One region of the Bradyrhizobium sp. NBAIM01 genome, then DNA from elsewhere that is predicted to be linked to it. Evidence: predicted binding sites of a transcription regulator. Region 1 holds the regulator's gene; each other region holds the start of a gene.
The links. The regulator LexA, encoded in region 1, represses DNA repair genes until DNA is damaged. The targets are predictions, from matches to a motif close to TGTTCNNNNTGTGTTCNG.
Positions count from the first base shown of each region.

Region 2: the regulator LexA is predicted to act here: its motif matches at 2,371-2,388, upstream of I6F31_RS23770 (ribonuclease T2).
Region 3: the regulator LexA is predicted to act here: its motif matches at 4,493-4,510, upstream of I6F31_RS28450 (YifB family Mg chelatase-like AAA ATPase).
Region 4: the regulator LexA is predicted to act here: its motif matches at 4,712-4,729, upstream of rmuC (DNA recombination protein RmuC).

Region 1 is NZ_JADYVU010000006.1:206,358-212,284, reverse strand. Features, by position in the region: gene glp (gephyrin-like molybdotransferase Glp) at 1-622, shown strand, start outside; gene lexA (transcriptional repressor LexA) at 799-1,500, shown strand; gene I6F31_RS21310 (hypothetical protein) at 1,886-2,320, shown strand; gene I6F31_RS21305 (GAF domain-containing protein) at 2,538-3,479, shown strand; gene I6F31_RS21300 (ComEC/Rec2 family competence protein) at 3,486-5,765, opposite strand; gene I6F31_RS21295 (SgcJ/EcaC family oxidoreductase) at 5,889-5,927, opposite strand, start outside.
Region 2 is NZ_JADYVU010000007.1:311,090-317,016, forward strand. Features, by position in the region: gene I6F31_RS23755 (outer membrane protein) at 1-81, shown strand, start outside; gene I6F31_RS23760 (cold-shock protein) at 152-367, opposite strand; gene rlmJ (23S rRNA (adenine(2030)-N(6))-methyltransferase RlmJ) at 646-1,506, opposite strand; gene I6F31_RS23770 (ribonuclease T2) at 1,631-2,323, opposite strand; gene I6F31_RS23775 (hypothetical protein) at 2,443-2,904, opposite strand; gene I6F31_RS23780 (hypothetical protein) at 3,089-3,394, shown strand; gene I6F31_RS23785 (DUF3617 family protein) at 3,441-3,971, shown strand; gene I6F31_RS23790 (ATP-binding protein) at 4,142-5,530, opposite strand; gene I6F31_RS23795 (response regulator transcription factor) at 5,551-5,927, opposite strand, start outside.
Region 3 is NZ_JADYVU010000011.1:145,365-151,291, reverse strand. Features, by position in the region: gene I6F31_RS28475 (type II and III secretion system protein family protein) at 1-1,029, shown strand, start outside; gene I6F31_RS28470 (CpaD family pilus assembly protein) at 1,079-1,810, shown strand; gene I6F31_RS28465 (AAA family ATPase) at 1,807-3,096, shown strand; gene I6F31_RS28460 (tetratricopeptide repeat protein) at 3,216-4,013, opposite strand; gene I6F31_RS28455 (PilZ domain-containing protein) at 4,094-4,339, opposite strand; gene I6F31_RS28450 (YifB family Mg chelatase-like AAA ATPase) at 4,568-5,927, shown strand, end outside.
Region 4 is NZ_JADYVU010000007.1:85,463-91,389, forward strand. Features, by position in the region: gene I6F31_RS22615 (YbaB/EbfC family nucleoid-associated protein) at 1-229, shown strand, start outside; gene recR (recombination mediator RecR) at 231-833, shown strand; gene I6F31_RS22625 (hypothetical protein) at 922-1,356, shown strand; gene I6F31_RS22630 (MFS transporter) at 1,491-2,852, opposite strand; partial or broken gene I6F31_RS22635 (GIY-YIG nuclease family protein) at 3,047-3,348, opposite strand; gene rmuC (DNA recombination protein RmuC) at 3,482-4,681, opposite strand; gene def (peptide deformylase) at 4,851-5,378, shown strand; gene fmt (methionyl-tRNA formyltransferase) at 5,515-5,927, shown strand, end outside.

The sequences.
Region 1 (5,927 bases):
CGTCTATTCCAACGGCTATGCCCTGCATGCGCTCGCCCGCAGCGAGGGCGCCGAGACCATCGACCTCGGAATTGCCGCCGATACACTGGAGGCGACGTCCGCCGGCATCCGCCGCGCGCGCGAGAGCGGCGCCGACATCCTGATCACGACCGGCGGTGCCTCGGTCGGCGACCACGACCTGGTCCAGCAGGCGCTCAAGGGCGAAGGCATCGCGATGGCGTTCTGGAAGATCGCGATCCGGCCGGGCAAGCCGATGATGCACGGTCGGATAGGCGCGATGCGCGTGATTGGCCTGCCCGGCAATCCCGTGTCGTCCTACGTGTGCGCCTTCCTGTTCATGGTCCCCTTGATTCGCGCCCTGTCGGGCCGTTCAGCGATTCATCATCGGCGCGAGCGCGCCGTGCTGGGCTGCGATCTCGCCGCCAACGACCAGCGCGAGGACTATCTGCGTGCGCGGCTGGAGGAGCGCGACGACGGCACGCGCGTCGCCCTTCCGGTCAGCCATCAGGACTCCTCCCTTCTTGCGAATCTCGCTGCGGCACAGGTACTTCTGGTGCGCGCACCGTTCGCGCCGAAGGCCGAGGCCGGCACGCCTTGCGAGGTGCTCCGGCTGCCCGTCTGAGCCGCCCAGCCACACGCATTCCGCGAGCTTGGCCGCGTTCACCATAAATTAAGCAGTTGCGGAACACATATCGAACATATAGTGTCCGTTCATGATTTGTTTCGAGGATGTAGCGGCTTAGTGCCGGCTTCATCGTGTCGGAATCGAACGACATCAACCGGGGGACTTTGGTCGAGATGTTGACGCGCAAACAATACGAGCTTCTGCGGTTCATCAGCGAACGTCTGAAGGAAAGCGGCGTGCCGCCGTCCTTCGACGAGATGAAGGATGCGCTCGACCTGCGCTCGAAGTCAGGCATCCATCGCCTGATCACTGCGCTCGAGGAGCGCGGCTTCATTCGCCGCCTGCCCAACCGCGCCCGTGCCATCGAGGTGATCAAGCTGCCCGAGCTCCAGGCCGCCGCCGGCAATCGCCGTGGCTTCACCCCGAGCGTGATCGAGGGCAATCTCGGCAAGGTGCGCGCGAGCTCCAGCCCGCCCGCGGACGAGGGCGAGCGCCCCGTCGCGGTGCCCGTGATGGGCCGCATCGCCGCCGGCACGCCGATCGAGGCGCTGCAGACCCGCAGCCATACCATCAGCGTGCCGCCGGACATGCTCGGCTCGGGCGAGCACTACGCGCTCGAAGTGCGCGGCGATTCGATGGTCGAGGCCGGCATCCTCGACGGCGACATGGCGCTGATCCAGCGCAACGAGACCGCAAATACCGGCGACATCGTGGTGGCATTGATCGACGACGAGGAGGCCACGCTCAAGCGCTTCCGCCGCCGCGGCGCCTCGATCGCGCTCGAGCCCGCCAATGCCGCCTACGAGGTCCGCATTCTTCCGCCGAACCGCGTGAAGATCCAGGGCAAGCTGATCGGGCTTTACCGGAAGTACTGATACGGGAAACATCAAGCGCCGCGCGCGTTTCGATCGGCATCGGCGATCCAGGATCGGAGCGGATACTTGTCCGCTCCGGCTGGACGGTTTCTCTGGTTCTGCGCCGGCTGTCCGGTCCATCTTCCCGCGCGACATTCCCCCGCGCAGGCGCGCAGCCATTTCTGCTTCGCCGGTAGAGTTGTGCCGGCAGTGCTGATAGCTCCGGCCGAATGCAAGGACGCGAGGTTTGTTCCTATCGAATCCGGGAAAGATAATGTGATCGCGCGCTGCGGACGCGAGCCGCAGATTTGCCCATAACCGAGCAGAGCGTTGTATGCTTCCACTCTGATAGAGGCCTGCGCCTCGAAAGAGACGCGGGTCGCTATCCCAGCATGAGGAGCACCCGATGTGTGACTACAGCCTGCATGCCGTCGCGACGCGCCCCGCCGAAGTCGGCGAGACGATCGTCACGACAACCTTCCGCGGCACCTCGACGCGCGGTTTCGCTTCCGAAGCCGATCCCTCCGTCGCGGTCTGTCTGCTGCCGGGGACGGAGCTCGCTTTCGCCGACAACGTCCGCTACGACAACCGCTGGATCTGGACGCGCACCGTGAACTCTCGCGTCGGCAAGTTCGGCAAGATCGACCCGCACATTCCCGATCGCCATCATGACGCGATCGAATTCCCCGACGGCAAATACGTGCTGGTGACGCAGCTCGTCGAAGGCCAGCGCGCGACCGTGCTGCAATTGCCGGTGACGCAGCCAGCCCCCGAGCGCGAGCACAAGCCGCAGATCGTCGCCGACACGCGGCCCACGATCACGCGCCTGCCGATCGGCTGACGCCCTTCGGCCGACAGGCCGAGCCCGGGATTGAAATTGCCGTCGCCGGCTGAGGCCGGCGAGCCCGGTGAGTTTGTGTTTCAGGACATTCGATCGGCGAGCCCACCGCCGCGCCTCGTCGTCGCACGAAGTTTGGGCCGTGCTGCCCGCATTTTGAACGTCCGCTCCGCAGCCAAATGACCGATGCTGTCGTGGTTTGAGGCGGCGGACACGCTCGATGAAGACCTTCATTCGCGTCGTTGAACTTTGGGTACCCGACCGGACGCGCATGCGGCTGGAATTCGGCGGCGGCCTCTACGACGATGGGCTGTCCGCGTTCAAAGCCGTCAGCGAAGAGCTGCACTTCGGATATGACGAGGGACTTCCCGGCAAGGCCTGGGCCTGTGGCCACCCCGTCATCCTCACGAAATTCGCCAACTCCTATTTCAAGCGGACCGATCAGGCCGCTGCGGCCGGCCTCACCTGCGGCGTGGCGGTGCCGGTGTTCGCGGGCGAATTCCTGCAAGCCGTGCTGGTGCTGTTCTGCGGCGACGACGAGGCGCATGTCGGCGCGATCGAACTCTGGCACAACGATCCTGATCTCTCGCATGAGATGGGGCTCGTCGATGGCTATTACGGCACCGCGGACATGTTCGAATTCAACTCCCGCCACACCAGATTTCCGCGCGGCTTCGGCCTGCCCGGACGCACCTGGAAGGCGGGCCTGCCGCTGATCATCAAGGACTTGCACGACGCCAAGAGCTTCCTGCGCTGGGAGGACGCCGCCAAGGTCGGGATCAATCTCGGCGTCGGCGTGCCCTACCGAACCGGTACCGACCAGACCTGGGTTCTGACATTCCTCTCCGCGCAGGCAACGCCGATTGCACGACGCTTCGAGATCTGGGTCCCGAACGAGGACCGTTCGGCGCTGGTCTTTCGCGCCGGCGATTGCAGCGCGCAGACCGACCTCGCCGCACGCTATGCGGCGCAGTCCATCGCCAGGGGCGAAGGCAGCATCGGCGGCGCCTGGGCCACCGGCATGCCCGCGCTCAACGACGATCTCACCTCTGACGGCTCGATCGCCGGCTCCGAAGCCTGCGCAGCCGGGCTGAGCCGAATGGTGGCCCTGCCGGTTATCGGCAACGGAAGGCTTGACGCCGTGCTGGCCTGGTATTTGTGATCCGCGTCAATCGTCGGCCTGCAAGTCGGCCTCCGATGGCGTTGCGTCCCGGTTGCGGGGCACGGCCGCCTTCGGCACGAGGCTGCCGTCGAAATCTCCCTCGCCGGCGCCGGCCGGCAGCCAGGGACGGCTTGCTCCCCTCGTCCTCACCGCCTGCACCGAAAAGCCCTCGCCGCGTCTCGTCAGAGCCAGTGCGCCCTGACTGGCAAGACGCGCCCGATCGACCACCATCGCCGCGCAATCGGGTGGCGCAGGCCGCGCCGTCACCACCAGCGCGGAGCGGCTGCAATCATCGGCCAGCGCGTCGATACGCGTCGCCAACGCGATCAGTCGTCCGTCCGCGAGCGGCGCCACGCAGCCGGACTCGTCACACGACACCCCGCTCGCCAACGAGGCGTTGCCGGCATCGCGCGGATCGGCATCGGCAGCCAACCACTCCTTCAGCAGGAAGCTGTCCTTGCTGGCGCGGATCACCTGCAAGCGCCCATCCCCGCCCCGGACCGCGACGCTCGCGCCATCCCCGGCAATCAGGATATCGGGCTGCCGCACCGACAGTCCCCAGAGGATCGCTGCCAGCAGCACCAGGGCGCCGGACCAGCGCAAGGGCGTGCGCAACAGGCCCATCACGATGAGCCCGAGGCTCGCTGCGATCAGCGGCGCGATCCCGAAGGCGGGAATGCGGCCGACGGCGCCCGGCAGGGCCGCCACCCAGCGCGCGACCAGGACCATCCACTCGATGCCGATCCCCATCAACCACCAGAACACGCCGTCGAGCCCGAAGGGCGCCGCGAGCAGCCCCAACAGCCCGGCCGGCATCACCAGCGCCGAGACCACCGGCATGGCGCCGAGATTGGCGAGCACGCCGTATGGGGTCACGCGATGGAAGTGGAAGGCGGCGTATGGCGTGGTCGCGAGCCCCGCGATCAGCGAGGCCAGGAACAGCATCGCGATCTCCCGGCCGCCCCACAACGCGATCCGCGCAGTCGCGGAATGATCGGGCGATGCGAGCAGGTTCGGCATGCCGATCTGCACCAGCGCCACCAGCCCGAGCGTTGCCGCAAACGACATCTGGAAGCTTGGATGCACCAACGCCTCCGGCGCGACCGCAAGCACGATCAGCGCGGCAACCGCCAGCGTGCGGAAGGTGATGGCGCGGCGGTCGACCATCACTGCGATCAGCACCACCGCCGTCATGAAGAACGATCTTTGCGTCGCAACCTCCGCGCCCGACAGCAACAGGTAGAACGCGGCCGCGACCAGCGCCGCGGCGGCCGACCATTTCTTGATGGCAGAGCCGGCCGCCAGCCCCGGGATCAAGGCCAGCAGCGCGCGCACCGCGAAGAAGACGACGCCGGCGACGACCGCCATGTGATAGCCGGAGATCGACAGCACATGGCCGAGTCCCGAGACGAACATGGCATCGTTCACGGGCGCGGTGATCGCATCGCGCCGCCCCGTGAGCAGCGCCGTCGCAATCGCGCGGTTGTCGCCTTCGAGCGTTGCGCGGATGCGCGCGTCGATCGCGTCGCGCAGGCCCTGCATGAAGGCGGCATAGCGCAGCCGCAGGCCGCCGCCATCCGGCGGTGTGGACGCCGTGATCGCGCCCATCACGAAGCCGGAGGCGCCGATGCCCTGGAAGAACATGTCGCGCGAGAAATCATAGCTGCCGGGGCGCACCGGCGAGATCGGCGGCATCAGCCGCGCCTTCAATTGCACGAAGCTGCCGACCTCCGGCGCCGTGCCCTTGCGCACCGAGAGGCGGACGCGCTCGAGCTTGACGTCGCTGCGCTGCGCCTCCATCGCGCTGACGCGCAGCACGAAGCGATCGGTGCGCTCGCGGATGTCGCGCGCTTCCACGAAGCCCGACAGCGACACCGAATAGAGCGGTTTTGCCAAAACGGTGTGCGCGATACGCGCGGTCTTCCAGGTCGCCACGGCAAAACCAGCCGCGACCGCCGCGAGCATGATGGCGGGCGCAAACAGCCGGCTCCGCCGGAGCAGCACCGCGCCGAGCATCAGCGCGATGGCTGTGGCGGCAACCACCCACAGCACCGGCTCATGATCGGCGGCGAAATAAAGCGCAATGCCGCCGCCGAAGGCGACCGGCACCCACGGCAACAGCCGGCCAGGCCCGGCCTCGCCCCGAGCCCATTGGCGCAGCGTCTCGATGATCGCCGGCCAGATGCCAAAGCCCACCGGCGCAAAACCGCCGGCCGGGGTAGCGCGGCCGACCGGCCACGTCCCGGCAACTCCCTGGGACCGTCCTGGCCGGCCCGGCTCCGCCATTCCCCTGCACCTTACGATACGCGACGGCTGCGGAGGCTACCGGACCGTGCGGCTGCACGAATAGCGGTACGGATCGGGAACAGGCGAAGAGCGCCCTACTTTTCTCCGGGCTGGCGCCCGTTGCTAGATCAGCGGCGCCTGCGAGGAGGCGTGGTGATTGAC
Region 2 (5,927 bases), on a different contig from region 1:
ACCAGCCAGTTCGCAATCACGGGCGTGTCAAACGGCTATAGCGCCAACGTTGTCCGCGCAGGCGTGAATTATCGCTTCTGACATCCAAAGAAGAAAATACCGGACCAGCCTCCCGGCCGCTCGCGGCCGGGATTTTTTTTTGCCAGGATCGCTAGGAGAGGATCACCAGATTGACCGCCTTCGGTCCCTTCCCCTTCTTGTCCGGTTCGACTTCGAAAGTAATACGCTGTCCTTCGGCAAGGTCCTTCAGTCCCGCCCGCTCCACAGCAGTGATGTGAACGAAGACGTCGCGACCGCCGTCGTCAGGCTTGATGAAGCCGTAGCCGCGCTCGCCGTTGAAGAACTTGACCGTTCCCGTCATGGCCATCGGGAAACTCCCCCTCATTGCTCCTCCGTCGCGACGCAGACTCACGTCGCGACATGACCGGGCCTTACGGAGCCCGGGAGCTGGCCATCCTTGGACGGACCTGATCGGTCCGGCGGGATCTTTCTTAGGGCCTTCACTCCGCCGCAACCATTCGCGGAAGCGGAACGTAAAGCCAGTCACGGAAATAGCATAATACGGTTCTTTGCAGATTGACTACCGGTCCTGCATATTTTTCCCAAGAATGCCGGAGTGTTACGGCTTGGCGTCAATGCTTGGCGCTAAGGCTTGGGCACCTCCAGCCGGAATCTGGCAGCACCGCCCTGGCCGAGCGGTATTTCCAGCTCCGGCAGAATGGTCTTGAGCTCGCCGTGCAGCGTGTAGGGCGGGTTGACGATCAGGAGACCGGTGGAGGTGAGGGCGGCGCTGTCGGCTTGCGGCGCGACGCTGAATTCGAGGCGCAGGCATTTTCCAGGCGGCTTTGCTGCAGCTGCGAGCCGCGCCACGGTTTGCGCCAGCGTGTCGGTGGCGCGCCGGTTCTTGGCGGGATACCAGATTACGTAGATACCGGTCGGCCATTTCGCGAACGCTGCCGAGAAGGCTTCGCCGAGCCGCTCGAACTCGTCCTTGGCCTCGAAGGGCGGATCGATCAGCACGAGGCCACGCCGCTCCTTCGGCGGCACGAAGGCCGGCAGCGCCACCCAGCCGTCGAGATCGACCACGCGGGCTTGCTCGTCGCGGCGCAGCGCATCGATCAGCGCTTTGCGGGCCTTCGGCTCGAGCTCGCAGGCGACGAGCCGGTCCTGCGGCCTGAGCAGGCCGCGCGCGATCAACGGCGAGCCCGGATAGGCCTTGAGCTCCCCCTTTGGGTTGAAGGCGCGGACGATGTCGAGATAGGGCTTCGTCAGCGCTGCGCTCTCGTTGGACAGGCGCGCCTGCAGCAGCCGCGCGATGCCGGTCAGCCATTCGCCGCCGCGGCGCGCCTCGTCGCTGTTGAGATCGTAGAGGCCGGCGCCGGCGTGGGTGTCGATGACGCGGAACGCTGCCGGCTTGTCCTGCAGATAAGTGAGGATGCGCGCCAGCACGATGTGCTTGATGACATCGGCGAAGCTGCCGGCGTGGAAGGCGTGGCGGTAGTTCATGGCGGAGAGGACTACGTTGTCTGGCGCGATCCTAACCCCCTGTCATTGCGAGCGCAGCGAAGCAATCCAGAAATGCGTCCGCGGAGGCACTCTGGATTGCTTCGCTGCGCTCGCAATGACTGAGCTACCCGCCCCTGATCGGCGGCATCGTCACCTGGTCGCGGCGGCAGGCGCGGCGCTCGATCTCGTCGCAGGCGCGGAATTGCAGGTCCTTGCTGAGGCAGATGCGGACCTCGGACAGCCGCGTCCGGTTGCAGGTGACCGAGACGGCGGCATTGCTGAGACCCGGATTGGCCTTGACGAAGGCCTCCTCGACCTCCGCCGGCGCGACGGTCTTGGCCTGCGCCAGATCGAGATATTCGGGCGGGATCTTGATCGCAGCGCGCGCCTTGCGGATCATCTCGAAATAGCCGCGGCCCTCCAGCCCGGAGCAGGTGCCGTGCTTGTCCCATTCGTTGAAGATCAGGCCCGGCGCCGGCATCAAATCGAGCATCGAGGAAACGATATTGCGGTTCAGCCGCGGCGCCGGCCGCTGGCAGTATTCCGGAAAACCGTTCTCGTATTGCGGCCACAGCCCATGCACCACGAAGGCGTAGGGCCGTCCGCCGCATTGCATCTGGGACCGGCCGCCGCGTTCGGCCGCTTCCTCGCAGAACGAGGGCGACCATGAAAGCGCCAGCACATAGAAATCGAACTCGCCCGGGGCGTTCTGCCGCTTGTCCTGTGCCTTCGCACCGCCGGCGAGGCTAGCCAACCCCGCAGCAAGAGTGAGCGAAATCATCAAACGGGACAACGAACGCAATCTGAAGTGAAACATGGCGACGCCCCTCAACTAGACTGTGCACACACAGCCTAGCAGGCGATGGGAACATTTCAAGAACAAAATTGGGGCGGCAGTCATCGGCTGGCTGATCAGCCCGAATCCGCCGCTGTTGATCAGGGCTTGGCGGCGCGGCAGGCCGGATTGTAGGCCCAGTTGCGGTCGACGCCGACGACGCACCATTCGACACCGTTGCCGTAGGAGGCAAAGCCGCCATCCTCGATGATCGAGAAATGCACCTTGCGCGCCTTGCCGTCATTGAGCATGGCCTCACCGGTGCAATAGCGGCGCGGAATGTTGTCGGACTGCCAGGGCCGGAACGCCGTCTCGCGAACGGCGGAGAAACCGGTGATCTGCAACGAAGAATTCCAGAACGTGTATTCCTTTTCGGCGAACTCGTGCACGATCCTCGGCAGAGCCCAGTCGCAAGGGGCGACGGCACCGTCATAGCGCGGCCCGCTCAGCCAGAAATTCAGCTCGAGCGGATTGGCGGCCCTGGCCTCGCCGAGCGACAGCGCTCCCAACATGAGGCCGAGCACGGCGGCAAAGCGGAGCGATTTCAGGGAGGGGGCGCGCATGGTCAATCCGGACAGCTAAGGTCTTGCGAAGGCTGGACGGTGCCGCGAAGGTTGGGGCGGGTCAAGTGCAGCGCGGCAACACTTCGCCAGGACTTGACCAGGATGTCGCGGCCAACAGGGGTTCGGTTCTTTTCACGTCCGTCCCGGCACCGTAGACTGGCGCCAGCCAATTGGAGTGACGGGAATGCGAATCATTGCGGCCGCGGGCCTTCTTGCCAGCCTGATCGTCTCGGGCATGGCGAGCCAGTCGGCGCGCGCCGACATCTTTTCTCTGGTGCCGCCGTTCAAGGGCAACGACACCGGCGGCATCATCGCCTATTCGATGGCGACCCAGGTCGATGCGCGTCAGGTCGCCGTCGATCACTGCGCCCGCTACGGCAAGGTCGCGAAATTCCTGGGCGTGCAGGCCTATGAGGGCGGCTACATCTCGTTCTCCTGCCGCTGGGTGCCCTATGGCGCCGCCGACCGGCCGATCCGCACGCTGTACTGAGGCGCTGTCGTAGGCGCCGCACCTCTCTCAGCCGGGAGCTTCCCTCATGACGCGCAAACTCGCTTTGCTCGGCTCGACGCTTTGCCTCGCATTGTCGGCAGGCAGCGCCGGCGCCGACGAACTGCCGCTGCGCAAGGCCGGTCTTTGGGAGATGAAGCTGGTCACATCGGGCTCGCCCATGCCCGAGATGACCATGCAGCACTGCACCGACGAGACCGTCGACAAGGAGATGAGCAACAACGTCTCCCCGATGGCCAAGCAGATCTGCGCCAAGCAGGAGATCAAGAAGACCGCGACCGGCTATGTCAGCGATTCCGAGTGCAGCGTCGCCGGTGTCAGCACGACCTCGCATGCCGAGATCACCGGAGACTTCAACTCGGCCTACACGGTGAAGACGACCTCACACGCCAAAGGCGGCGTTGCCGGTGCGGCGGGGCGCGATAGCACGACGACGCTGCAAGCCAAGTGGCTCGGGGCCTGCAAGCCGGATCAGAAGCCCGGCGACATCGTCATGCCCGGCGGTTTCAAGATGAACACGCGCGACATGGACAAGCTGAAGGCGCTGCTGCCGAAGTAGGTGTGCTCTTTCCCTCTCCCCTTGTGGGAGAGGGTGGATCGCCGCAAAGCGGCGAGACGGGTGAGGGGTTTCTCTCCGCGAATTCAATGAGACTTGGACGCGCGGAGAGATACCCCTCATCCGGCGCTTCGCGCCACCTTCTCCCGCAAGGGGAGAAGGGAAGACCGCACCTACACCGGTATCCGCACGCTTGCCCTCAATCCTCCCATCGGGCTGTCACCGAGCGTGATGTCGCCGCCATGCGAGCGGGCGATGTCGCGGGCGATCGCGAGGCCAAGGCCGGTGCCGCCTTCATCCTGGTTGCGGGCGTTGTCCAGCCGCAGGAACGGCTTGAACACCTCTTCGCGCAAGTGGGCGGGAATGCCCGGGCCGTCGTCATCGACGGTGACGGTCAAATAACGGTGATCGCGTTGGCCGGTGATGGCGATGTTCTTGCCGTAGCGCGCTGCGTTGGTGACGAGGTTGGCGAGGCAGCGCTTGAACGAAGCCGGCTTCACCGTCACCACGGGCAGGCCGTTGAAGGCGACGGTCGCGGTATGGCCGTGACGCTCGGCATCGCTGCGCAGCTCCTCGAGCGCCTGCGCCATGTCGGTCGGCTGCGACTGCTCGCCGGAATCGCCGCGGGCGAACGCAAGGTAATCCTCCAGCATCATCGACATTTCGTCGACGTCCTTGCGCATGCCTTCGAGCTCGGGACTGTCTCCGATCAGTGCCAGCTCGAGCTTGAAGCGGGTCAGGATGGTGCGCAGATCGTGGCTGACGCCGGCGAGCATCGCGGTGCGCTGCTCCATCGTGCGCTCGATGCGCGACTTCATCTCCAGGAAGGCGACCGCCGCGCGCCGCACCTCGCGCGCGCCGCGCGGCCGGAAATTCGGCGCCTCGCGGCCCTTGCCGAAGCTCTCGGCGGCATCGGCAAGGCGCAGGATCGGCTTGATCTGGTTGCGCAGGAACAGCACCGCGACGATCAACAGGATCGAGGACGTGCCGACCATCCAGAACAGGAAGATCTCCGAGTTCGAGGCATAGGCGGCGCTGCGCTGCGCGAACACGCGCATCACGGCGTCGTCGAGCTGGATGCGGATCTCGACCAGATTGGAGCGGCCGACCGTGTCGATCCAGAACGAGCGGCCGATCTGGCGGCCGAGCTGCACCGACAGCGTCTGGTCGAGCAGCGAGAAGAACGGTTTTGGTCCCGGCGGCGGCATGTCGCCGGCAGGCAGGAAATCGACGACGAGGCCGAGTCGCTGCTGCGCGATGCGGCGGATCTCGGAGCGGTCCTTGTCCTGCGGATAGCCCTTGTAGACGTCGATCAGCGCGGCGATGTCCTGCACCACCGCGGCCGATAGGCGGCGCGTCACCGTGTTCCAGTGCCGCTCCATGAACACGAAAGCGACGACCGATTGCAGCACCACCATCGGTACGATCATGATGAGGAGCGCGCGGGCGTAGAGGCCGGTCGGCATCCAGCCCTTGAACGCGTTGCCCATCCAGCCGTTCGCGGCGGAGACGCGGCCGGCGGCGCTCTTCAGAAGCGTCAGGCCGGTATCGATCGTGCTCATCTGGCGCGCTTCACTGCGGTTCAGGGCGAGGCCACCAGGCGGTAGCCGATGCCGCGCACCGCCTGCAGGAACAGCGGATTGGCGGGATCGGTCTCGATCTTGCGCCGGAGGCGGTTGATCTGCACGTCGACGGCGCGCTCGTTGACGCTGCCATTGCCGGTCAGTGCGCTGCGCGGCACGGTCTCGCCCGGCGTCTCCGCGAGAATCCGCAGCATCTCGCGCTCGCGGTCGGTGAGGTGGATGACCTCCTCGCCCTGGCGCAATTCGCCGCGTTCGAGATGGTAGACATAGGGGCCGAAGGCGATCTTCTCGATCGTCGTGGCCTGCGGCGGCGGCGCGGCGCGCTTGAGGATGTTGTTGATGCGCAGCGCCAGCTCGCGCGGTTCGAACGGTTTTG
Region 3 (5,927 bases), on a different contig from region 1:
GTGATGCTGACCGGCTCGGTGTCGAGCCCGGTCGAGGCCCAGCAGGCCGGCGACGTCGCCGCAAAGCTGGTCGGCGGCGCGGACAAGGTCGTCAACAACATCGTCGTGCGCGGCCGCGACCAGGTCATGCTCAAGGTCGTGGTCGGCGAAGTGCGCCGCGACATCGTCAAGCAGCTCGGCGTCGATCTCAGCGCCAGCCTGAATGCCGGCACGGCGGTGGTGAATTTCAACAACTCCAACCCGTTCTCGGTCTCTGGCGGACCGATCGTCAGCAGCAATGGGCTCGGCGTCACCGGCCTCGCCAAGGGCGTCGCCACCGTCAACGCCACGATGCGGGCAATGGAAAGCGCCGGCGTTATGCGGACCCTGGCCGAACCGAGCCTGACCGCGATCTCGGGCGAATCCGCCACTTTCATCGCCGGCGGCGAATTCCCGATTCCCGGGGGCTACGCCTGCGATCCGGTCACTCACGTCTGTACCACCCAGGTCACCTACAAGAAGTTCGGCATCTCCCTGAACTTCACCCCGGTCGTGCTCAGCGAAGGCCGCATCAGCCTGCGCGTGATGACCGAGGTTTCGGAGCTGTCGAACACCAACTCGATCACGTTGACGCAGGCCGTGACCGGGTCCTCGACCAACTCGATCACCATTCCATCGATCCAGACCCGCCGCGCCGAAACGACCCTGGAAATTCCCTCGGGCGGCTCGATGGCGATGGCTGGCCTGATCCAGCAGCAGACCAAGCAGGCGATCAACGGACTGCCTGGTGTCGACCAGGTGCCGATCATTGGCGCGCTGTTCCGCAGCCAGGACTTCGTCAACAACGAGACCGAGCTGATGGTGATCGTGACGCCCTATGTGGTGCGCGCGGTTGCCCAGAAGGAATTGTCGCGGCCCGACGACGGCTTCGCGCCGGCCTCGGACGCACAGAGGGCGCTGCTCGGCCGGGTCAACCGCCTCTACGGCATCGCGAGCCGTGTCGATCCGGTGGCCGGCACGCCGGGCGATTTCGGCTTCATCATCGACTGAGACGAACGGTTTGGGGACCGGGCAAGGCAGGGGCAGGAGGGATCAGGGGATGAGGACAACATCAGCCGATCGACGTCGCAATTTGCGGCTCGCGCTGGCACTGACGGGCCTCTCCGTCATGCTCGGCGCCTGCAACACCACCGAGATCGTCACCCAGACGGTGCCGACCGATTATCGCCAGCGCCATCCGATTGCGGTGCAGGAAGGCAAGAAGTCGATCGTGATCTTCGTCGGCAAGAGCAGAGGCGGCCTCTCGGCTGCGCAGCATTCGGACGTCGCGGGCATCGCGCGGGACTGGATGCGCGAAGGCACCGGCTCGGTCGTCGTCGATGTGCCGGTCGACACCGCCAATTCGCGCGCGGCCGCCGCAACCTATCAGGAGATCCGCTCGGTGCTCATGTCCGGCGGCGTGCCGTCGCGCGCCATCGTCCAGCGGCCCTATCGCCCTGATGATCCCGGGCTGCTGCCCACCATCCGCCTGAGCTATTCCAAGATCACCGCGGTCGCCGGCCCCTGCGGGCTGTGGCCCGAAGACGTCGGTCCCAACATCCTCAACCCCGGCTACACCGAGAACCGCCCCTATTTCAATCTGGGCTGCGCCAGCCAGCGCAATCTCGCCGCGATGATCGACAACCCGGCTGACCTCGAGCAACCGCGCGCCGAGACGCCCGCCTATACCGCACGGCGCGACATCGCGTTCGATCGCTATCGCAAGGGCACGACGACGACGACCACCTATCCCGAATCCGACAAGGCCAAACTCAGCGATACCGCCAAATGACAGGCATCGACGACGAAGACGCGGACGATCCGCAGCACCCCGAGGAACACATCGCGCCGGTTCCTCGCATTTCGGTGCAAGCCTTCTGCGAGACCGAGCAGACGCTCAAGGCGGTGACGGCGGCTGGCCAGGATCGCCGGCTCGCCAAGGCCCATCTCAGCGCCAAGGACGGCGGCCTCGCCGCGGCGATCGAAGCCTATGAATCGATGCCGACGCCGAACGTGATCGTCATCGAGTCCGACGGCACGCGCGACATCCTCGAAGGACTGGACGACCTCGCCGGCGTCTGCGATCCCGGCACACGCGTGGTCGTGATCGGCAGCCCCAGCGACACCGCGCCCTATCGCGAGCTGGTGCGCCGCGGCGTCAACGACTACGTGGTCGGCCCGGTCGAAACCATCGACGTGGTCCGCTCGATCTGCAGCCTGTTCTCGGCCTCGGAAGCCATCATCACCGGCCGCGTCATCGCCGTGGTCGGCGCCAAAGGCGGCGTCGGCGCGTCCACCGTCGCGCATAATCTGGCCTGGACCATCGCCCGCGATCTCTCGCTCGATTCCGTCGTGATCGATCTCGACCTCGCCTTCGGCACCGCGGGCCTCGACTACAACCAGGATCCGGTGCAGGGCATCGCAAACGCGGTGCTGTCGCAGGACCGGCCGGACACGGCGCTGATGGAGCGCCTGCTCGCCAAATGCACCGATCGCCTCAGCCTCCTGGCAGCGCCCGCCACGCTCGACCGCGTCTACGATTTCGGTGCCGAAGCCTTCGATGCCGTGTTCGACACGCTGCGCATGACGACGCCCTGCATCGTGCTCGACGTGCCCCATCAATGGTCCGGCTGGACCCGGCGCGCGCTGGTGAACGCCGACGACATCGTGATCGTGGCCGAGCCCGATCTCGCCAATCTACGCAACACCAAGAACATGCTGAGCGTGCTGAAGGCGGCGCGACCGAACGACCGGCCGCCGCTGTACTGCCTCAACCAGGTCGGCATGCACAAGCGTGCGGAGATCGAGGTCAAGGCCTTCGCCAAGACCATGGAGAGCCAGCCGATCGCGGTGATCCCGTTCGATTCGAAACTGTTCTCGACCGCGGCCAATAACGGCCAGATGATCGCGGAGGTCTCCAGGACCCACCGCACCACCGTTCTGTTCCAGAATATGGCGAACCGCCTCGCCGGCCGCGGCGAGGTGAAGAAGCCGAAGCGCTCGCTGCTCGAGCCGCTTTTGAAGAAGCTGAAGGGCAAGTCAGGACGCAGCTCGGCCCCGCATCGCAAGGCGTCGTAGGCGCGGCTTATTTGAGCATGATCTCCGCGCAAACGCCTTCCGCGTTTGTCGCGAGGGAAAACCGCTTCACACTTTGCGCTGACGCGGCCCTTCGGGTCCGGATCATGCTCTAGGGCGGACTACCTGTCCGCCCGCTGCTGCTTTTTCGCCAGCAGCTGCTTCAGCGCCGCGACCTTGGCCGCGGCCTGGTCCGGCGGCAGATCTGCCTTGACGAGGATTTCGGCCTCGGCCTCGCGACCCTGCAATCCCAGCACGAGCGCCAGATTGGCGCGGACCCGCGCATCGTTCTGATTGCGCTGATGGGCGCGGCCGAGCACCTGTTCCGCCTTCGATAGATTATTCTGCAGCATGTAGGACAGGCCGAGATTGGACAGCACGGTCGGCTCGTTCGGCACGATCTTCAACGCCGCGGCGTAATATTGCTGGGCTTCCTCGTTGCGGCCGAGCTGGTCGAGCACAGCGCCCTGCGCCGACAGGATGCGCCAATCGGGATCCTCGGGCGAATGCGCCCGGCCGAGGACGTCGAAGGCCTGCTGGAAATTGCCGTTGTCGGCGAGCGCGCGGCCGTAGCCGGCGAGCAGCGCCTTGTTGCCAGGACGGGCGAGCACGGCCTGCTCCAGCACTGCGACCGCCTGCGCGCGCTGGCCGCTGCCACGCAGCGCCTTGCCGTATTCGAGAGCAATGGCGGGATCGCTCGGCTTGGCGCGATAACGCTCGCGAAGTGCGTCCATCTCCGGCGTGGGGTCGGCCTTGCTGTCGGACTTGCCGTCAAGCTTGGCGGCGGACTCCCGCTTGCCGCCGAGCGCACCGGTGACGTCGTCGATGCCGGCCGTCTGACAGCCGCCGAGCGCGAGGATCAGGACGGCGGAACACAGATATCCCGCCGGGGATAAGGCGAGGAACGAACGCTTGGGCATACTCTGATCACTCGGCAACTGATCAGAGATGCTTACCCATTAACGCTAAAGTCCCGTTAAGGAGGCGCGCCTGTTGAGGTTCAGTCGACGAACTCGGCGCCGAATTCGCAGCCGATGCGCCAGCGCAGGCGGCATTGGCGGGAATAATCAGGCGCGAAGATGATGGTGAATTGCGGCGGCACTTCCAGAAATTCCGCCACCACTTTCACGCCGCCATCCGAAATGTCCGTGATCGTGCAATCCCGCGGCAGCGAGCCCGCGCCAAAATGAATCTTGGCGAGACGGCTGCACACCCGACGTTCGCTTCTCCGGCGATTTGCAAGCATTTGAACTGTTCACCCGTTAGACCACGGCCCATCCCGCAGCCCTAGGAGTAGCGGACATTCGTTGGAATGTGCTGAGGAGAGAAGGGGGCATTCGAGACGTAGTGTCTGGGCTGCGTTTACGATTGGTTAGGATTTGACCGGCCGCCAAGCGATTGTTCCCGTATTGTTCTTGCGGAAACGGCCGCGCTCTGCTACCCCTAATTGCAGCAAAGGGCAGGCTGGTTCGGCATGGTTCAGCGGGTTTCTACCGTCGCCTTTGAGGGGATCGAGGCCCGCGCGGTCGACGTGCAGGTGCAGGTCGCGCCCGGCCTGCCGGCCTTTGCCATCGTCGGCCTGCCGGACAAGGCGGTGTCGGAGGCGCGCGAGCGGGTGCGCTCGGCGCTGATCGCCTCGGGGCTGGCGCTGCCGGCGCGGCGGATCATCGTCAATCTGGCCCCGGCCGACCTCCCGAAGGAGGGCAGCCATTACGACCTGCCGATCGCGCTCGGGCTGATGGCCGCGATCGGCGCCATCCCGCCGGATGCGCTGACCGGCTTCACCGTGCTCGGCGAGCTCGGCCTCGACGGCTCGATCGCGCCGGTGGCCGGCGTCCTTCCCGCCGCGATCGGCGCCAATATGCGCGAGGAAGGTCTGATCTGCCCGGCGTCCTGCGGCTCCGAAGCGGCATGGGCGAGCCCGGACATCCAGATCATTGCCGCACACTCGCTGATCCAGATCGCCAACCATTTCAAGGGCACGCAGGTGCTGTCGCGGCCGACGCCGAAGGTGCACGAGGCCGCCGTCTCGCCGCTCGACCTGCGCGACATCAAGGGCCAGGAAAGCGCCAAGCGCGCGCTGGAGATCGCGGCCGCCGGCGGGCACCACCTGCTCATGATCGGCGCGCCGGGCGCCGGCAAATCGATGCTGGCCGCGCGCCTGCCCTCGATCCTGCCGCCGCTGTCGCCGAGCGAGCTGCTCGAGGTCTCGATGATCGCCTCGGTCGCCGGCGAGATCGAAGGCGGCGCGCTGACGGCGCGGCGCCCGTTCCGCTCGCCGCACCATTCCGCCAGCATGGCCGCGCTCACCGGCGGCGGCGCGCGCGCCAAGCCCGGCGAGATCTCGCTGGCACATCAGGGCGTGCTGTTCCTCGACGAATTGCCGGAGTTCGATCCGCGCGTGCTGGATTCGCTGCGCCAGCCGCTGGAGAACGGCGAGGTCGCGGTGTCGCGCGCCAATCATCGCGTCACCTACCCTGCCCGCTTCATGCTGGTCGCGGCGATGAATCCCTGCCGCTGCGGCAATGCGTTTGAGCCCGGCTATGCCTGCAAGCGCGGCCGCATCGACCGCTGCACCGGCGATTACCAGGCGCGCATCTCCGGTCCGCTGATGGACCGCATCGATCTGCGCATCGAGGTGCCGGCGGTGACGGCCGCCGACCTGATCCTGCCGCCGCCGTCGGAAGGATCGGCCGAGGTCGCTGCCCGCGTGGCGGCGGCGCGCGACATCCAGCTGGCGCGCTATGCGGATGCAGGCCTGCCCCATGTCCGCACCAATGCTGAAGCCCCCGCCTCCGTGCTGGAGGAGATCGCAAAGCCGGACGCGCAGGGCC
Region 4 (5,927 bases), on a different contig from region 1:
AGGCATTTCCGGCGGCGGTCTCGTCGCCGTGCACATGACCGCGAAGATGGACGTCAAGGGCATCAAGATCGATCCTTCGCTGATGAAGGCCGAGGAGCGCGAGGTGCTGGAAGACCTGCTCGTCACCGCCCTCGCTGATGCGCGCCGCAAGGCCGAGACCGCCATGCAGGAGAAGATGCAGGCCCTCACCGGCGGGCTCGGCCTGCCGCCGGGGCTGTTCGGCCAATAAAATGGGCGCTGTTGCAGGTCCCGAGATCGAGCGGCTGGTCCAGCTGCTCGCGCGGCTGCCGGGCCTCGGTCCGCGCTCGGCGCGGCGCGCGGCGCTGCATCTGATCAAGAAGCGCGAAGCACTGATGATGCCGTTGTCGAGCGCCTTGCAGGTGGCGCTGGACAAGGTCCAGGTCTGCAAGACCTGCGGCAACATCGACACGCAAAATCCCTGCACCGTCTGCACCGATCCGAAGCGCGATCCTGCGATCATCGTCGTCGTCGCCGATGTCGCCGACCTCTGGGCGCTGGAGCGGGCCAATGCGACCCAGGGGCGCTATCATGTGCTCGGCGCGACATTGTCGCCGCTCGACGGCGTCGGCCCGCAGGATCTGACCATCGACGCGCTGGTGGCGCGCGCCCATGATTCGCAGGTGCACGAAATCATCCTGGCGCTGAATGCGACGGTGGACGGCCAGACCACGGCGCATTACATCACCGACCTGCTTCAGGACGCCAATGTGAAGGTGACGCGGCTCGCCCACGGGGTTCCCGTCGGCGGCGAGCTTGATTATCTCGACGAAGGTACGCTATCGGCTGCGATGCGGCAGCGCACCCTGTTCTAGAGCGTTTTCGAGCGAAGTGGATACCGGTTCGCGTGAAGAAAACGCGTCAAAACAGGAATCTCCATCCAGACTTTACGGAACGGACGACATGACGAAACTTTTCGCCACGCGATGGGCTTTGGTCGCGACGATGCTGATGCTGGTGACCCCGGCCATCTCCGCGCAGCAGGGCGACGCGGCGCTGCCGCCGTCCAAGCCCGGCAAGCCGATCAACACTGGCGACGTGCTCTCCGGCGAGCTCAACGCGATGAAGGTGCGCGACGCCAAGAACGGCAAGCGCGTCGCGACCTACCAGATCACGTCCGAGCCGCGCCGCCTGCCGCCGCCGAACGGGCTGTGCAATCTCGAAACCGGCCCTGAGACGTTCCAGCTCGTCACCTCCAGCGAGGCGCAGGCCGCCCAGCTGAAATCCTTCGTCGGCAAGGAGATCTCCGTGAAGGTGGACGAGGTCGCCTGCGCCAGCGATCCCGGCCAGATGAGCGAGGCCGTGATCACGAAGTGGAGCCTGATCAAGAAGCAGTAGGGGTGGAGTCGTCTCCCCGATTCCGGTGTCATCGCCCGCGAAGGCGGGCGATCCAGTACGCCGCAGCTTCTCGGTCGATCACGACTGTCTCGGAGTACTGGATGCCGAGCCTTCGCGGGGCATGACAGGGGTGCCTACACCCGCACCGGCCCCAGTGCCTCGAAATGCCCGCGCTTCTGCAAGTACGCCAGCAGCATCAGGCTCGGGATGGCGACGAGGACGGAGATCGCGAAGAACATCGGCCAGCCCGTCGCTTTTGCCAGATAGCCTGCGCCCGACGACAAATAGGTCCGTCCTACCGCGGCGAGCGCCGTCAGCAGCGCATATTGTGTCGCGGTGTGCAGCGGGTTCTGGCACAGCGCCGAGAGATAGGCGACGAAGATCACGGTGCCGATGGCGTTGCAGAAATTGTCGGAGGTGATCGCGAGGGTCAGCGCCCATTCGTTGACGCCGACAATCGCAAGCCACGAGAACGACAAATTGGACATCGCCTGCACGATGCCGCCGATCCACAGGCTGGTCGCGAGCGAATAGCGTCGGGCCACGAAGCCGCCGGCAAAGCCGCCGGCCAGGGTCGCGATGATGCCGACGCCCTTGACGATCACGGCATAGTCGTTCCGCGTGAAGCCGATGTCGATGACGAACGGCACGGTCATGTTGCCGGAGAACGCGTCGGTGAACTTGAACAGCACGACGAAGGCGAGCACGACCCATGCTTCCTTGCGGCTCAGAAATTCCGAGAACGCGCCCAGCGCGGCATGGAACACGCGCGTGAGCGCGCCGTCGTCCTGCGTGGCGGCCTCGGCGCGCGCGGATTGTGCGGGCTCGGTAGCGGCGAGCGCAGTCACCGTGCCGATCAGCACCAGAGCCGCCATCACCACATAGCCCCACATCCAGGCGGCGCCACGCGGGACGATCGCCTCGAAGCCGGTGACGATGAACAGGGCGCCTGCAGTCGAGACCAACATGCCGATGCGATAGGCCGCGACATAGGCGGCCATGCCGGCGGCCTGCTCGCTTTCGGGCAGGCTCTCGACGCGGAACGCGTCGACCACGATGTCCTGCGTCGAGGACATCGTCGCGACCAGCAGCGCGCCGAGTGCGACCAGCAGCGGCGAACGTGCCGGATCGGTCAGCGCCAACAGCAGAATCGCGCCGATCAGCAGCAGCTGCGCAAACACCAGCCACCCGCGGCGACGTCCGAAGGCCTGCGTGAACAACGGCACATGCAGCGCATCGACCAGCGGCGCCCACAGGAACTTGAACGTGTATGGCGTTCCAACCAGCGCAAACAGCCCGATCGTTCCAAGATCGACCCCGGCTTCGGCCATCCACACCAGCAGCGTCGAGCCCGACAGCGCCAGCGGCAGCCCCGAGGAGAAGCCGAGAAACAGCACGATCAGCACGCGCGGCTGCAGGTAAACAGCAAGGCTGTCGCGCCAGGAGGGCGAGGCGGTGGAAGTCGCGGCGGGGGAGGTCGCGTCGGGTGCGGTCATGGGGGCGTGTTAGCAGATTCTGGGGGAAAAGACTCTCGCGGTAGCTGGTGAGACGGGAGAGCTTCCAACACGCTCGGTGTCATCGTCCGCGAAGGCGGACGATCCAGTACTCCGCGGCGTCTCGGTTCAACCACACGGGCTGCGGAATACTGGATGCCCCGCCTTCGCGGGGCATGACATTGAGCATGACGCCATCATGATGGTCCGGCTATCCCAGGATAGAGGTCATCCCAGTTTGGGTTATGCTGCTCGATCAAGCGGACCTTCCAGGCCCTATTCCACTTCTTCAACCGCTTCTCCCGCTTGATCGCATTCTCGGGATGGTCGAACTGCTCGAAATAGACAAGTCGGGCGACGTCGTACTTCTCCGTGAAGCTTTCGATGACCTTCAACCTGTGCTGCGCCACCGGCGGATGAGATCGTTCGTCACGCCGATATAGAGCGTACCGCCAATTCGGCTGGCGAGAATGTACACGTAGTACTGGCGTGGATCCATCTTCGCCTTCCATTCCGCCGTCATCGTCCGCGAAGGCGGGCGATCCAGTAAACACCGGCACGTCGGCTTAACAACGATCGTCACGGCGTACTGGGTGCCCCGCCTTCGCGGGGCACGACAGTGTGCCCTAGTCTCACTCCCCCGCCTGGAGCTTGCGCGGAAACAGCTCTGCCGCTCCCGTCGCCACCAGCCGCGGTGTCTCCGGCGCATCGCTCTTGCTGAAATCGAGCTCCTCGATGCGGCCTGCGCGCTTTTCGATCTTGTCGGCGGAGATCAGCACTTGGCGGACGTCCTCGTTCACGTCGGCAAAATGCTTTTGCAGCTTGAGCACGCGGTCGCGCAGGCGCCCCAAATCGTCGCCGAGCTTGATCACCTCGGTGCGGATCTGGTCGGCGGCGTCGCGCATGCGCGCGTCTTTCATGATCTGCTGCATCACCTGGATCGCGAGCATCAGCAGCGACGGCGACACCAGCACGACGCGGGCGCGATAGGCCTTCTGGATCACGTCGTCGAAGCCGTCATGGATCTCGGCATAGACCGATTCCGACGGCACGAACATCAGCGCCATCTCCTGGGTCTCGCCGGTGACGAGGTATTTTTCCGCGATGTCGCTGACATGCTTCATCACGTCGCCGCGCAGCCGCTGCGTGGCAACGCGCCGCTCCTCGTCGGTGCGGGCGTCGTGCAGCGCCGTCATCGCCTCCAGCGGAAACTTCGCGTCGATGCAGAGCGGGCGCTGATCGGGCAGGAACACGACGCAGTCCGGCCGCTTGCCGGTCGAGAGCGTGAACTGGAACTCGTAGGAGCCCTTGGGCAGACCGTCCTGAACGATCGCCTCCATCCGCGCCTGGCCGAAGGCGCCGCGCGACTGCTTGTTGGCGAGCACGTCGCGCAGGGTGGTCACCTGCGTGGTGAGGTCGGTGAGGTTCTTGTGCGCGTTGTCGATGATGCCGAGCCGTTCATGCAGCGCGCGCAGGCTCTCCATGGTGTTGCGGGTCGAATGTTCCATGGACTGGCCGACCCGATGCGTCACCGAATCAAGTCGCTCGTTGACGGCGCGCGCCATCTCGGCCTGGCGGCCGGCGAGCGCCTGGGTCATGGCGTCGACCCGCCCCGAGGCCTCGCTCTGGGCGTGCAGCACCTGGGCGAGCCGCTCCTCGAGCTCGTCGGCACGGATTGCGTTCGCCATGGCGAGTTCCGCGCCACGCCGCCCCGAGCGCGCGATCACAACCGCAATCACAACCAGCAGGATGAGGACGAGCGCACCGAAGCCGATCAGCGCATCGACGATGCGCACCGGCCAGTCGCCCAGCATGACAATGATCTCGTTCATGCCGCCTTGTAGCCGATTCGCTGCGCTCTCGCGAACGAAGAGGGAACATTCTGGGTTAACCGGGCCCTAATTTTCATGGTTAATGAAAGGTGAAGTTTTATGGTTAGCGAGGGGTTAACGGGTTCCGGGCCGCATTGACCGCATCCGGCGCGCGGCTTAAATCGCGGCCATGGCCCTCAGAGAAATCATCATCCTGCCCGACAAGCAGCTGCGCCTGGTCTCCAAGCCGATCGAGAAGGTCACGGCGGAGATCCGCAAGCTTGCCGACGACATGTTCGAGACCATGTACGACGCGCCCGGCATCGGGCTGGCGGCGATCCAGGTCGCGCAGCCGCTGCGCCTGATCACCATGGACCTCGCCAAGCGCGATGAGAACGGCGAGACCAAGCCGCTGCCGCGCGTCTTCATCAATCCAGAGATCATCGCCTCGTCCGAGGAACTGTCGGTCTACGAGGAAGGCTGCCTCTCGATCCCGGAATATTACGAGGAGGTCGAGCGGCCCGCGAAGGTGCGCGTGCGCTTCACCGATCTCGACGGCAAGGTGCACGAGGAAGATGCCGAAGGGCTCTACGCCACCTGCATCCAGCACGAGATCGACCATCTCAACGGCGTGCTGTTCGTCGACTATCTGTCCAAGCTCAAGCGCGACCGCGTCATGAAGAAGTTCGAGAAAGCCGCCAAGCGCGCGGCGGAGTGATAATTCCTCCGCCGTCATGCCCGGGCTTGTCCCGGGCATCCACGTTCTTTGCCGCCGCGAGCAGGACGAACGTGGATGGCCGGGACAAGCCCGGCCATGACGAGTACCTTGCTCGTTTCAAGGATTGTCTCGTCAAATGCCCCTCCGCCTCATCTTCATGGGCACGCCCGATTTCTCCGTGCCGACGCTGCTCGAGCTGGTCGCGCACGGCCACGAGATCGCGGCCGTCTACACCCGCGCGCCGAAGCCGGGCGGCCGGCGGGGCCTGCAATTGCAGCCGACCCCGGTCGAGGAGGCCGCGCGAAAGCTTGGCATTCCCGTGCTGACGCCGAAGACTCTGAAGACCGAGCAGGCGCTGGCCGAGTTCCGCGCCTTCGATGCGGACGCGGCCGTCGTCGTCGCCTATGGCATGATCCTGCCGCAGGCGATCCTCGATGCGCCAAAACTCGGCTGCTACAATCTGCACGCATCGCTGTTGCCGCGCTGGCGCGGCGCCGCGCCGATCAACCGCGCCATCATGGCTGATGATGCCGAGAGCGGCGTGATGGT